Regions from separate parts of the Neobacillus sp. NPDC093182 genome, predicted to be linked through region 2. Evidence: predicted binding sites of a transcription regulator. Region 2 holds the regulator's gene; the other holds the start of a gene.
The links. Region 2 encodes Rex, which represses fermentation and respiration genes when NADH is low (regulators of the CRP and FNR family bind a similar motif). Its sites were predicted from a motif close to TTGTGAAATATTTCACAA; they were not measured.

Region 1: ACIQAA_RS10135 (cytochrome C) is a predicted target of Rex. The motif match lies at 2,906-2,923, and genes of this name have one in related genera.

What each region holds. Positions count from the first base shown of each region.
Region 1 covers NZ_JBIVOI010000004.1:208,712-215,952, reverse strand. The annotation lists gene ACIQAA_RS10145 (hypothetical protein) at 1-363, opposite strand, end outside; gene nosZ (Sec-dependent nitrous-oxide reductase) at 433-2,301, opposite strand; gene ACIQAA_RS10135 (cytochrome C) at 2,318-2,761, opposite strand; gene ACIQAA_RS10130 (Crp/Fnr family transcriptional regulator) at 3,004-3,747, shown strand; gene bshB2 (bacillithiol biosynthesis deacetylase BshB2) at 3,773-4,444, opposite strand; gene ACIQAA_RS10120 (YojF family protein) at 4,463-4,813, opposite strand; gene pdxK (pyridoxine/pyridoxal/pyridoxamine kinase) at 5,213-6,040, opposite strand; partial or broken gene fdhD (formate dehydrogenase accessory sulfurtransferase FdhD) at 6,440-7,241, shown strand, end outside.
Region 2 covers NZ_JBIVOI010000021.1:113,908-121,645, reverse strand. The annotation lists gene rimI (ribosomal protein S18-alanine N-acetyltransferase) at 1-86, shown strand, start outside; gene tsaD (tRNA (adenosine(37)-N6)-threonylcarbamoyltransferase complex transferase subunit TsaD) at 83-1,105, shown strand; gene ACIQAA_RS28545 (hypothetical protein) at 1,216-1,752, shown strand; gene ACIQAA_RS28540 (Gmad2 immunoglobulin-like domain-containing protein) at 1,969-2,403, shown strand; gene ACIQAA_RS28535 (ABC-F family ATP-binding cassette domain-containing protein) at 2,445-4,364, opposite strand; gene moaC (cyclic pyranopterin monophosphate synthase MoaC) at 4,552-5,049, shown strand; gene ACIQAA_RS28525 (redox-sensing transcriptional repressor Rex) at 5,081-5,734, shown strand; gene ACIQAA_RS28520 (YdiK family protein) at 5,785-5,985, opposite strand; gene ACIQAA_RS28515 (CPBP family intramembrane glutamic endopeptidase) at 5,982-6,704, opposite strand; gene groES (co-chaperone GroES) at 6,986-7,273, shown strand; gene groL (chaperonin GroEL) at 7,326-7,738, shown strand, end outside.

The DNA.
Region 1 (7,241 bases), on a different contig from region 2:
CCAAACACCAAGACTGCCTCCAATGATAAACAAACCAATTAATCCATATAGGACTGATTTTTTTCGCAGGATGGCTGTCAAGAGAGTAATCGCTGCTAAACCAATCACTAAGTATGATAGATACGCTAATTCTGGAAAATTCTTCTCGCTGAAGTTTTCCATTCCAATATAGTGGTTCAACCCGTTAACGATATCAATTTCGCCCTCAAGCTTATTGGGATAAACAATGATATTTAACCCTTCAGGATACTGAGGAGCAAAGAAAATCATCTGCCACCAGGGAAAGTATAATGATAGGACAACTAGGACGGCAGTAAGGGCAATCAGGATCGATGATAGGAGTGATAATTTTTTTGCCTTCATGTAAAACAAGTCCTTTCTAAACGGAGAAGGGTACCAATTGATCTAATTGATACCCCCATCACCAATCTATTATTGCTTCGGTTTTACAAGGAAGTAGCCGGTCATTTCTTGGTGTAGTGCAGAACAGAAGTTAGTACAGTAAAGCGGGAATGTACCTGCTTTGTCTGCAGTAAATTCTAGTGTGTTCGTTTGGCCAGGCTGAACCTCAATGTTTAAGTTATAGCTGTTGATGGCAAATCCGTGGGTAATATCCTCATCAAAATCCGTATTCGTTAAGTGGATAAACACCTTATCTCCTTGATTGACTTCAATCACATCAGGACGTTTTGCTTTGGCGTCAAAGATAAATTTCGACCGCATGGCGATCCCGTAGACATGAACTTCATTTCCATTACGGACGATTTTCGCATCCTCTTGCTTGTATGTCGCCAGCTTATTGCTTTCATCCTTCTTATACACTTCGATGGTCTTAATCTTATCTGCTTTAATAATTTGAGCATAGTGCGGCTCTGGGTTAACTGGTGAAGATTGAATGACTTTCATTTTGCCGCTGATATCAATTAATTGCATGGACTCAGGATGTGAAGGTCCAACGGATAAATAGCTGTCTTTTGCAATTTTGTTTAAGGCAATCAGCCATTTTCCATCTGGAGAAACAGTGTCACCTTCAGCTGCTACAGAGTGTCCTGGTGAATATTGAACAGGAACACGGTCTAACGTTTCGCCTGTTTTTGGATCCCATTTCACGATTTCAGATGAAATGAACATCGTTGTATAAGCCATTCCTTTATCATCAAACTGAGTGTGAAGCGGTCCAAGTGCGTTTTCAGGGTTAACTTCTCTTTCCATAATTGAGTCATAGTTGATAATCGGAATACCGTTTCGCTCACCAGCGAAGTCTTGTTTTTCAATCGCTTCAAAAGCTTTTTCAAAAGAGAAAACAGTCATAGCAGGTGCAAGTTTTCCAGAAGCAATAAAGTGTTTTCCATCAGGCGTTACGTCGACACCGTGTGGTGATTTCGCAACAGGAACAAGGTAAATACCGCCCTTATGCTTTTCAGGGAAAATCATTTTTTGTCCAGTAACTTCATCATACTGTCCCTCTGCAACCATTTTCTCAAGCTCTTTCCAGTTAAAAAGAACTATGAAGTCACGGTCAGCCTGTGAGGCGTTAATTTCTAGATTAGTAGTCGCTTCTTCTGTGTTGTAAGTTGTCATAACTGCCCAATCTGCAGAGCTTTTCTTACCAGCGTCTGATAAATCATAAGACCATGGCGGAAGCGCAACTTGGTAGGCAATGTTTAGTTTTTCTTGATTTTGATCAAACGTTACGGCTGACATTACACCGCGGTACTGCTGGCTGTATTCGTCTAAAGGCTTATACTCAGAGCCGATTGGAACCGCAAAACGCGTTGGCAGGAACATGTACTCCGTATTTTCTGTAACGAACGCCGCACAGTGCGGGCCGCTTGTATTTGGAACATTAATAATGTCTTTAACGGTAAAGGTTTCTAAATCCATTGCTGCCGCACGGCTGTTTCCGACATCTGTGGCAAACATATACTTACCGTCATAGTCACCTTTTGTTTCAGAGAATGCAGGGTGATGAAGGTCTCCCCATGTGTAGCCGCCCATCATCTTTTTAGAATGTTCATCAAATCCATATCCTGTTGCAGAGTCTTGTGAGAACACTGGTACTGTACGGATATGACGCATGGATGGAACACCATAGATAAACATTTGACCGGAGTGGCCGCCTGACGCAAATAAGTAGTAATCATCTTTTTCACCGAATGGAACATAAACTTTCTCTGCGTCACTTTTCGTATTGCCTGAAGCCACTTGATTGTTTGTACTTTTTGAAAAATCGGCAAAAGATATCGTTGCTGCTACAAAACCTGCTAGTAAACCAGAGGCAATTGGAATCCATTTCTTCATCTATTACACCACCTTTTTATTTTTCAGAAGCTTGCTTCAACATATCTAACACTTGCGTGCGTTCTTCATCTGTTAATGGGCTGCCGCCGATCACGCTCGACATAACCGCTGACGTTGGTTCTTTTAAGAATTCATCAATGGACTTGCCATGCTTTCCTTCAACATCTGTAAAGGCTTTTGAAAGATCCGGTCCAGTTGCTCCGCCTTCTAAGCCAAGAGCATCGACTGCGTGACAGCCTAGACATCCTTTACTGTTGAGAATATTTGCTTCGTCTACAGAAGCGGTTTCCTTAACTGCCTCTGTTTTTTGATCTTCTGTTTTGCTTGTTTCTTCTGTTTGTTCTGTTTGAGCGACCTGAGGCTGTTTAGCGGAATCCCCCATAACGACACCAAACACCAAGTATCCAAGACCAAAACCAATGACTAAGCTAATGGCAAAGCTTGTAATCGCCTTATTCATACTTCCCCCTCCTTCTGTCTATTGAACAATTTCATCCTAATCGGATTTCAAGCGTAAATTTGTGATAAACTTCACTGTTTTTTATTTAAGTTTGAACGTTTTGTGAAGGGTGTTGATATGTAAGTGTTTTAAAAATTGAACGTTTTGTGAAGATAATCACTACGAGTTGTGATTTTTTTTACTACAATGGGAAGTAACAAATGAGTATAAGCAGATTAAAAATGAGGGAGAGGAGGGGCAGAATGAATCCTGTACATGCTTTAGAAGAACAGCCATTAGGAAGAGTAAGAGCGTTGAAAATTGAGGATTTTCTACGAAAAATTGTCATTTTTAAGGATTTATCTGAAAAATCCTTGCCGCTTATCGCAAATCGTATTCAGACGTTAACCGTTAAAAAAGGAGCACAGGTGATTTGTGAGGATGAAGCGGCCAAAGGGGTATTTTTTATTCATGCCGGTGCGGTAAAGCTAACGAAACAAGATGAAAGCGGAAATGAGATTATTGTTTGTATGAAGCAAAAGGGCGATGTATTTGCGGAGGCTTGTTTATTTTCTAAGACCTCTTTGATGTACCCTGCGACAGCTACCATGCTCCAAGATGGACAGCTTTTCTATTTAGATAAAATCGAATTAGAGAAGGGGCTTCATGAATATCCTGAGCTTGCTGTCCAAATGATTCAATACATGAGTGATTCGCTGCGCGAGATGACGTCAACCTTAAGGGACGTGGCGCTGTTAGATGTGTATGCGAAGACAGTAAAGACGTTAGAGCGATTAGGGAATAAGTTTAATACCTCTGCCTCGAGATGGAACATTGAAATCCCATTGACAATACAAGAATTTGCGACCGTGGTAGGGACGACAAGGGAAAGTGTAAGCCGGGTATTTTCGAAATTGAAAAAAGAGGGAATCATCGAAATGAAATCAAGGAAAATCATTATCCTTGATATGTGCAGGCTTTGTGCACTGACGAATCAGACGTATTAAAAAACCCTTCGTCATTGACGAAGGGTTAGTTTTTGAATTTGTATGTCCAAAATCGTTCGTTGTTGATCCAGACCATCATTTGCGGGTCTTGGTTTTTCAGCTTCTCAGTCACGTCGCCAAACATTTGCTCAGTCTGGGAACGATGTGCCTGAATCGCAGCAAGCTTTTTATCGGCAACCGCACTAATGTTATGGACAATGTCGGCCTCACCGAGCTCTTCAACACAATTGTTTGAAAAAGCAACACAGTGCAGTTTAGGTCTTGCAGCTGCAGGAAGCTTTTCCACGGCCCTGACAACCGCCGCGCCGGTGGCGTCATGGTCAGGGTGAACGGAGTAGCCTGGATAAAAAGTAATGATTAAGGATGGATTAACCTCATTTATTAACGACAACATTGCATTCGCTAGTTTTTCATCGTCTTCAAACTCAACCGTTTTATCTCGATACCCCAGCATTCGCAAATCTTGAATACCTAAGGCAGCAGCAGCTGCTTTTAATTCTTCTTTTCTAATTTTTGGGAGATTTTCTCGATTGGTAAAAGGGGGATTCCCCATGTTGCGTCCCATCTCGCCCAAGGTTAAGCAGGCATAGGTGACAGGAGTACCGTTTTGTACATGAGTGGCAATCGTTCCTGACACTCCAAAAGCTTCGTCATCCGGATGTGGAAAGATGACTAATACATGACGTTCTTTTTCCATAATAGGCTCCTCCTTCCTTTACTCGAACGGTGTAGCGCTGATTTCAAGAGCGACCGCGAGTTTTCCTTTGTTATCATGACCGGCTAGCAGCAAACGGTTTTGCTCATCTACTTCAAAATGAGTAAGACCTTCTGCGTAAATCCAGCCAAGGTTTATTTTTAAACCAACACGATAGGGATCATTTCCCGTGATTTTCCCGATTTCGTATCGTACTAATGCATTGCGGATATAGGCACCTGCTGAAAAGAAAGCTTGATCATGATGAGATGCATAGGCACCATTGGTTGTTTCCAGGTGAATGTATACATCCTGGTTAGCGTATGCGTTAATCGCTTCTTGAACCTGGCGGTAATCCTTAATCGGTTCCATAGTTCTTTCTCCTTTCCCTGTGCGAGGTATGTAATCTATAAAATAGTTTTATTTAATAATGTAACTATCATACTAAAATCACATTGAAAAAGCGAAATCCTTGCTTTAAAAAGGCTGTGTTAAATTAGGCTGTTGATTTGCGCTCCACTAAGGAAGGCTTCTTCGAATAATCACCGCAGGGACAGGCGTGGTCTTTGCCTGTCACGAGGCGCTACGCTTTCCGCGGGCTCGCCCGTGAGCCTCCTCGGTCGTTCCGACCTGTGGGGTCTCACTTAGCTCGTTCATCCCGCAGGAGTCGAGCGCCTTCCGCTCCAATCAACAGGTTCTAAAATCATTAGTATTCATTAACACAGCCAAAAAACAGAGCCGAACTCAAGGTCCGACTCTGTTTTTGTATGATTAACAATCAGCGCAGTATTCAGTTTTTGCACCGCGGTAGGCACCATGCCATGTAGGTCCGACAAATTCATTTAAGCGGAAACCTTGGCTGATTGCAGCTGAAATAAAGTCTTTTGCAACTTCAACCGCTTCTATTACAGAACTGCCTTTTGCCAGCTCTGCAGTAATAGCAGAAGAGAAAGTACAGCCTGCACCATGAGTGAAGTTAGTTTCAATCTTCTCTGATTCAAAAATTGTAAAATCCTTGCCATCGTATAAAAGGTCAATGGACTTTTCTTCTGTTAAAAGCTTGCTGCCGCCTTTAATGACAACATACTTTGCACCTAAATCATGTATTTTTACAGCAGCTTCTTTCATCTGTTCTAACGTTTTAACCGGACCTGTTTGTGCTAATTGGCCTGCTTCAAAAAGGTTCGGTGTCACCACTAATGCACGGGGTAATAACAGCTCGCGCATAGCGTCTGTTGTTTCTGGGTTTAAGACTTCATCCTCGCCCTTACAAACCATAACCGGGTCAATCACTACTGTTTCCAATTTATTTTCATCGATAACCTTTGCCACTAACTCAATAATCTCAACGGTACCAAGCATACCTGTTTTCATTGCGTCAATTCCTACCGATAAAACAGTTTCAATTTGCGGCTTTAATGTCTCAACGGAGATTGGAAACACACTATGGTGCCAATCCTTTGGGTCCATCGTAACGATGGTTGTCAGTGCCGTCAACCCATAAACTCCTAGCTCTTGGAACGTTTTGATATCGGCTTGAATTCCTGCCCCCCCGCTCGTATCCGAACCAGCGATTGTCATAACCTTTTTGATTGTCATATGTACTCCTCCTAAAACGAATTGGTGAAAATCATATTCCTATTATAAAACAAACCTGAAAATATAGCAGAAATTTTACAAATGCATTGATTTTGTCAGAAAAATGACAAATGACCATTTTTACACTAATTAAAAGGTTATATGTGATAAATCTTACTTCAGAGAAAAATGACTCATCGTACGATAGTACTAAGGATACACTTTTTAAATCGTAATCGCTTACAACCAATAGTTTAACAAATATTTGATAGTGCTAAAGCGATTAAGTTCGGCAAAAGTTCGATATTCTGACACAAAATTGACCGAGATTCGTCAATGCCCTGTAATGAAGGCACCGATATTTATTATAAATTTTAATAAAATAGCTAATTCATTTTGAACTGCTATTTGATGTGACAAATGTCGCTGAGAAGGCTCGGTTGCATCATTACAATTGAAACGCCAAGAAGGTATTTCCTGAAAGGAGCGAAAACAATGTACCGCAAAGGATGTCCTGATGAATATCCCATTACCTTAGTTTTAAATGGGTATGAGATTGCTGTATTTCAACTAACGAAACATGATTTAGAGGATTGGGCCTATGGTTATTTGTTTTCTGAAGGATTTATTCAGGAAGCGAGTGATGTGGGATCCATTAGCATAAATGAAGAAATGGGCACCATTAATGTTTCACTTCTGAATGGCTTTAATGAAGAAGAGTTGTTTACTAAGAAGAAGCACTATACAGCAGGCTGCGGCCGCGGAGTTACATTTTTCTCGATGACCGACGTGAAAAATTTTCAAAAAGTGTCTTCTGAACACAGGTATAAATTGAGTTTCTTATTAAAAAAGCGAAGTGAATTTGCTCAAAATTCACCGTTTTATCTGGAAACTGGCGGCATGCATGGAGCTTGTACCGTTGATGAGGCAGGCAATATCACCGTCCGTGAAGACATTGGGCGGCACAATGCGGTCGATAAGATTATTGGCCACACAATACGAATGGGTTTGCAGCCTGAACGGTTAGTTTTATTAACGACCGGAAGGGTTTCATATGAAATGCTCTCCAAAGCAGCGAAATTTGGCTTTCCTGTTATTGGATCATGAACAGCAGCCACTAAGCAGGCTGTTCAGTTGGCTAAATTCTTGAATATTGAGGTAATTGGCTATTTACGAGGGAAAATGGCTAATATTTATACCTCAACAGGCCGAGTTGAAAATG
Region 2 (7,738 bases):
AGTTAGGATTTCAAAATGGCGGCATTCGGAAAAATTATTATACAGATAATCAAGAAGATGCCCTAGTGATGTGGGTGAATATATGATAAAAGATCAGTGGATTATGGGAATAGAAACTAGCTGTGATGAAACAGCTGTTGCAATCATAAAGAATGGCAGGGAGATCGCTGCCAATGTCGTTGCTTCTCAAATTGAAAGTCATAAGCGTTTTGGTGGAGTGGTACCTGAAATTGCCTCCCGTCATCATGTTGAACAGATGACAATGGTTATTGAAGAGGCTTTAAAAGAAGCAAACCTTACACTGCCTGAGTTGGATGCCATTGCGGTAACAGAAGGACCAGGATTAGTTGGAGCCTTGTTAATTGGTGTAAATGCAGCCAAAGCCCTAGCATTTGCCCATAACATTCCACTTGTTCCTGTCCATCATATCGCTGGTCATATTTATGCAAATAGGTTAGTGAAAGAACTTACCTTCCCTCTTCTCTCCTTAGTGGTATCTGGAGGTCATACGGAGCTAGTCTATATGAAGGAACAGGGGCATTTTGAGGTGATTGGTGAAACCAGGGATGACGCGGCCGGTGAAGCCTATGATAAGGTTGCGAGGACCTTAAAACTGCCGTATCCTGGTGGACCGCATATCGACAGGCTTGCTCAAGAGGGAAGCGATACGCTGAATTTGCCCAGAGCTTGGCTAGAAGAAGGATCCTATGATTTTAGCTTTAGCGGGTTAAAATCTGCGGTTATTAATACTGTCCACAATGCTGAGCAGCGTGGTGAAACCATCGCACCTGAAGATCTTGCAGCAAGTTTTCAGGAAAGTGTCATCGAAGTATTGGTGAAAAAGACAGTAAAAGCAACCGAGGAATATAAGGTTAAGCAGGTGCTCTTAGCTGGTGGTGTTGCAGCGAATAAAGGTCTTAGGAAGGCATTAGAAGAAGCCTTTTCAGGTAAAACTGAAATTGACTTGGTGATTCCTCCTTTAAACTTGTGTACGGATAATGCAGCGATGATTGCTGCTGCCGGAAGCATTATGTTTGAAAAAGGTATTCGAGCAGACCTTTCATTAAATGCAAACCCTGGTTTAGACATTGAATTATACAATTAGTTTGAAGTCCTTCTGTTAAGAAGGGCTTTTTTTGTTGGAGAATTGGGTAACAAACAAGAATGAATTGTTACGATAAAGTAGAGGTAAGGAAAATAGGGGAACAATCAAGGATGAATTGTTACGATAAAGTAGAGGCAAGGAAAATAGGGGAACAATCAAAGGTGAATTGTTACGATAAAGTAGAGGCAATGAAAATAGGGGAACAATTAAAGGTGAATTGTTACGATAAATTGGAGGCAAAGAAAATAGAGGAACAATTAAAGGTGAATTGTTACGATAAAGTAGAGGCAAAGAAAATAGGGGAACAATCAAAGGTGAATTGTTACGATAAAGTAGAGGCAAAGAAAATAGGGGAACAATCAAAGGTGAATTGTTACGATAAATTAGAGGCAAAGAAAATAAGGGAACAATCAAGGATGAATTGTTACGATAAAGTAGAGGCAAAGAAAATAGGGGAACAATTAAGGGTGGGTTGTGACCGAAAGAGCTGTGTCGAAGAAAATCCAGCCAGATTAAAGGTGAATCGAATATTCCACACTTTATGGCGTGAACAACATACCTTTTTTGTGGATAACTTTTTTCAGAAAAATGTGCATTGTACGAATTATGTGGGTAAGTCACCATTATTATGTGGACAATGTGGATAAGTAGAGCTTTTTCTGTGGATAATGTGGAAAAGTAGCCAGAGGGTTGTAGAACTAAGTTTTAATATGTGTATAAACTTGTGGAAAAGGAATTCTGGGAAATAAATTTAAGAGTTTTCCGCGAATTTTGTCGACTTTTAAGTTAATTTGTAGAGTTCTCATCTTCGGTGATTAGTGAATATAGTAAATAAAAAAGAATGTTCGAAAGTGGGGATAGAGATGAAAAGAAAAATCATATTAGGGATCGTCATCGTTCTCTTCTTTGGATTAACTGCCTGCAGTGTAGATATTAATATATCAACAGATGATAAGAAACCAGACGTGATTGATAATGGAAATAATCAAGAAGAGGGAGACAATAAACAGTACGAAAACGATGCCTTTAAAGAAGTAACGGTTTCAAAATCGAATGGTAAGGTAATGGTGAAGGGAAAGGCAAGGGTGTTTGAAGGTGTTTTTCAATATGCAGTTATATCTGGAACGGAGATTTTATTAGAAGACCATTATCAAACAGATGGTGCCCCTGCATGGGGAAGCTTTGAAATAACGATCGAAATGGAGCTTTTGACAAAAGAAGAAGTGTCAATCGAGCTATTTGTCTATTCCGCAAAGGATGGTTCGAAAACAGACATATTAACCATTCCGTTAAAATAGTAAAAAGGGGCTTGGATATCAACATCCAAGCCCCCATTTTATTATTCTGCAAGTTCAGCCCATTCGTCCATTAACTGTTCGAGCTCAGACTTTGCCTTTTCATTTTTTAAATTTATTTCCAGCACTTTCTCATGGTCCTGGAATATTTCAGGCTCACATAACTTTTCATCGTTATCCTGGATGATTGACTCCAACTCTTCTATACGTAATTCTATTTCTTCTAATTTTCTCTTACGCTGACGCTCAAGCTTTTTACTTTCTTTATCCTGATGGTAGGAATTTTTATCTTGAACTTCGGATGATGTCTGTTTTTTTACAACGTTCGCACTCTCTAAAGCCTTGAGTTCCTCTTCCTCCAGCTTTTTCTCTAAGTAATAGTCATAGTCACCTAGATATTCTGTGCTGCTGTTTTTGCTAAGCTCCAAAACCTTGGTGGCTATTCTGTTAATAAAGTATCGATCGTGAGATACAAAAATAATCGTCCCAGGGTAGTCGACTAGTGCATTTTCAAGTACCTCTTTACTGTCGAGATCTAGATGGTTCGTAGGCTCGTCCAATATTAAAACATTTGCCTTCTCCAGCATTAATTTGGCCAGTGCCAATCTTGCTTTTTCACCGCCGCTTAATGTTGAAACGATTTTTAATACATCGTCTCCTGAAAACAGGAAGTTACCTAAGACGGTCCGTATTTCTTTTTCACTTTTTAAAGGCCAATCATCCCAAAGTTCATTAAGAACGCGCTTATTCGAGGTCAACTCTGCCTGTTCCTGGTCATAATACCCAATTGCTAGATTTGCACCATATTGAATAGTGCCAGCTAGTGCAGGCAGTTTTTTGATGATGGTTTTTAAAAGAGTAGACTTTCCAATTCCGTTTGGACCAACTAAGGCAATGCTTTCACCTCGATATGCCCGCAACGAAATATTCTCAGATACATTTTGTCCATCATAACCAACTGCTAAGGAGTCCACTGTCAGTACATCATTTCCGGTTTGTTTCTCAATTTCAAAGGAGAAGGTGGCAGATTTCTCATCCCCTAATGGACGGTCCATCAAATCCATTTTCTCAAGTTTTTTACGCCGGCTCTGAGCTCGTTTCGTCGTAGACGCACGGGCTAGGTTGCGCTGGATAAAATCTTGAAGATTAGCAACCTCCTGCTGCTGCTTCTCATATAGCTTTAAATCGCGTTCATAATTGGCAGCTTTTTGGTCTAGATATGCACTATAGTTTCCAATGAATTTTTGAATTTGCTTACGTGAAACTTCATAAACCTGCGTTACGACTTTATCTAGAAAATAACGGTCATGGGACACAATTAAGATCGCCCCATCATAGCCTTGTAAATACTGTTCGAGCCAAGATAAAGTATCAATATCAAGATGGTTGGTAGGCTCGTCCAGGATTAAAATATCTGGCTTGGTTAAAAGTAGTTTCCCCAAGGCAAGGCGCGTTTTCTGTCCGCCGCTTAAGGAAGAGATCATGACCGCACTATCGTGGAAATTCAATCCGTGCAGGATGGAGCGAATATCTGCTTCATACTGATAACCGCCCTGCTCTTTAAATTTCACTTGCAGCTGATCGTACTCATTTAGGATTCTCTCGTATCTGCTAGTGTCCTCAATAGCAGCAGGATCTGACATTTGAACCTCGAGGTGTCGAATTGCTGCTTCCATACTTCTCAGTTCGTCGAAAACTGTCAGCATTTCATCCCAGATCGACAAATTCGACTCTAGTCCTGTATTCTGGGCTAAATAACCAATGCTTACTCCCTTTGGCTTAATGATTTCTCCGCCATCATGTGACAAATGCCCAGCAATAATTTTTAATAATGTCGATTTCCCTGCACCGTTTCGCCCGACAAGTGCAACACGGTCCCGAGTTTGTAATTCTAGTTTTATATTCGATAAAATTAGGTCTGCACCATAGTATTTTGCTAGTTGATTAACTTGTAATAATATCATTGCTTTTCACCTCTATTACTAAAATAAGTGTACCTTATTCCAACAATGCAGGCAATAAAGTGTCTTAGTGTTGGAGAAAATAAGAAAATATCTCGAAAGAAAGAAATGTAAATTTTTCATCATTCGTTCAAAGTTTCACAGACAAATTGTTAAAAATATAGTATGATTTTGTGGGAGGATATTGTTTATGTCTGAATTTACTCATTTTAACGAAGAAGGAAGAGCGAAAATGGTGGACGTTAGTGATAAGCCAGAAAGTGCTCGTACGGCACTTGCTCATTCCAGCATTACGGTTAGTAAAGAAATATATGAAAAAATAACAAATAATGAAATGAAAAAGGGCGATGTTCTTGCAGTAGCACAAGTTGCTGCCGTGATGGGGGCAAAGAAAACCTGGGACTTAATCCCGATGTGCCATCCTATACCTTTGACGGGGGTAAATATATCCTTCTCCTGGGAAAAAGAACATGATACGGCTTTTACATTAAATATTGCAGCTTCTGTCAAAACAAAAGGAAATACAGGTGTTGAAATGGAAGCGTTAACAGCTGCGTCCACTTGTGCTTTAACTGTTTATGATATGTGTAAAGCAGTGGATAAAGGTATGGTCATTGGAAAAACCTATCTGGTTGAAAAAACCGGCGGGAAAAATGGGGATTTCCACCGAACAGAACAAGTTAGATAAATGAACAACTATTTATGAGGGGTGGGAGAATATGAGTAATGAAACAATGAAAATACCACAAGCGACAGCAAAACGGCTGCCCTTATATTATCGATTTTTAAAGAATCTGCATTCTTCCGGTAAACAGAGGGTTTCGTCTGCGGAATTAAGTGAGGCAGTGAAGGTGGATTCGGCAACGATTCGCCGGGATTTTTCTTATTTTGGTGCCTTAGGGAAAAAGGGATATGGCTACAATGTCAACTACCTATTAACGTTCTTTCGGAAAACACTAGATCAAGATGAATTAACAAAAGTAGCGTTAATTGGTGTAGGAAATCTTGGAACCGCCTTTCTAAACTATAACTTTTTAAAAAATAATAATACAAAAATTGAATGTGCTTTTGATGTTGATCCGAACAAAATGGGAACAACGATCCGAGATGTGCCTGTGTTTCATATGGATGAGCTCGAGAAGGTTTTAAGCAATGATGAAATCCATGTTGCCATCCTGACCGTACCTGCACCAGTGGCTCAGCTGATTACGGATCGACTCGTACAATCTAATATTAAGGCGATATTGAATTTCACGCCTGCAAGGTTAAATGTTCCTTCATCTATTCGCGTTCATCATATCGACTTGGCTGTTGAATTACAATCACTTATTTACTTCCTGAAGCACTACCCTACAGAGGAAATAGAAGAATAAAAACAAAAAAGACCTTTTCACAAGTAAAGTGAAAAGGCTTTTTAATGATCCTACTTTTTTATTTTGTCTTTATATCTATTGTAAAAGAAAATCATTCTTAAACCAGATCCGAAGTCAAAGGTGGCAAGTAAAACGAGCAGGTAACTGAAGAACCCCCATCCGTTTTGGGTGACATCTTCAACTGCAAAATAAGTAAATAAGCAGCCAAGTACAATATAAATGATTCCGGAAAACAAGGGTGATCGTCTCATAGAAAGCCTCCGATAAAGTTTTGAATACCTTCTGCCTCACGAATAATTTTATCAATGTCATCTTTATAAACGGACTGTATGACGACAACTAATGTATTCATCGCAACATGGGCAAAAATCGGTACAAGGATATGTTTTGTTTTTACATAGAGAAATGCAAAAGTGAAGCCCATTGCAGAATAGAGAAGCACATGATGCGGTTCCATATGGGCTAAGGCGAAAATAACCGAGCTGATTAACGCTGAGAAGAAAAAGTTAAACCGTTTATGGAGAGTGCCGAAAATAATTTTTCGAAAAACAATTTCCTCTAATATTGGGCCAATTACTGAACTGACTAAGATGGCAAGTGGAAAGGATTCAATGATGTTGAGAATTTGCTGTGTGTTTTCTGAGCCCATTTCAACCCCGATCAGCCGTTCAATATTCGCAGCGAGAGCTTGGGCAAATAAGGCTAGGAAGACACCAAATACAGCCCAGATGGCAGCAAAGCCAAAGGAACTGCCTCTTTCATTCAACCCTGGTTTCTTTATTTCTCTTCGTAATAAGAAAAGAATAATAACCAGAGCAAGGGTGAAGCTGAAAATTAACCAATAGGGGACAACGAGCCCTTGATTTATTCCTAAGTAGCCAAATAGGAACATCAGTCCTGGAATTCCCACTAGGCTTGATAACTGCATGGCTATATAGACAATTAAAATAATCCAATATTCCCTTTTCAAATTAATAAATCTCCTTTAAGCAGCTAATGAAAATATTTTACCCTATTCTTCATTGTACTAATAAAAGCAAGGTTGTTTCAATTTTTAAGGTTATCGGAAAAACTATGTATATTCCCACGTGTAAATCACATACTTGTAAGGTTGCAAAAAATAATAAAAAATTGCTGCTTCATACTTGCAAAATTTTTTTCCATTTATTATTATAAGAATTGTGTTAGCACTCAAGTTAAGAGAGTGCTAATAAGTCAGAATTACATATCTATTTGAGGAGGTTGTTTGATTTGTTAAGACCACTAGGTGATCGTATTGTCATTGAGCTTGTCGAATCAGAAGAAAAAACTGCAAGCGGTATCGTGTTACCAGACTCAGCTAAGGAAAAGCCTCAAGAAGGAAAAGTTGTTGCCGTAGGTACAGGCCGAGTGCTTGAAAGCGGCGAACGTGTTGCTCTTGAAGTTTCTGTAGGCGATCGTATTATCTTCTCAAAATACTCTGGTACAGAAGTGAAGTTTGAAGGAAACGAATATTTAATTTTACGCGAAAACGATATCCTTGCTGTAGTTGGACAATAAGGATTTTTTAAAACAATATTGAGTTTAAAAAATACGAGGAGGTTTTTTGAACATGGCTAAAGAAATTAAGTTTAGTGAAGATGCACGCCGCGCAATGCTTCGTGGTGTAGACGCATTGGCAGATACAGTAAAAGTAACTCTTGGACCAAAAGGACGTAACGTGGTTCTTGAGAAGAAATTCGGTTCACCGCTTATTACAAATGATGGTGTAACAATCGCGAAGGAAATCGAATTAGAAGACGCTTTTGAAAACATGGGTGCTAAGCTTGTTGCTGAAGTAGCTAGCAAAACAAACGATGTTGCTGGGGACGGAACAACAACTGCAACTGTTCTTGCTCAAGCTATGATTCGTGAAGGATTAAAGAACGTTACAGCTGGTGCTAACCCAATGGGTATCCGTAAAGGGATTGAAAAGGCAGTTACTGTAGCAGTTGAGGGCTTAAAAGCGATTTCTAAGCCTATCGA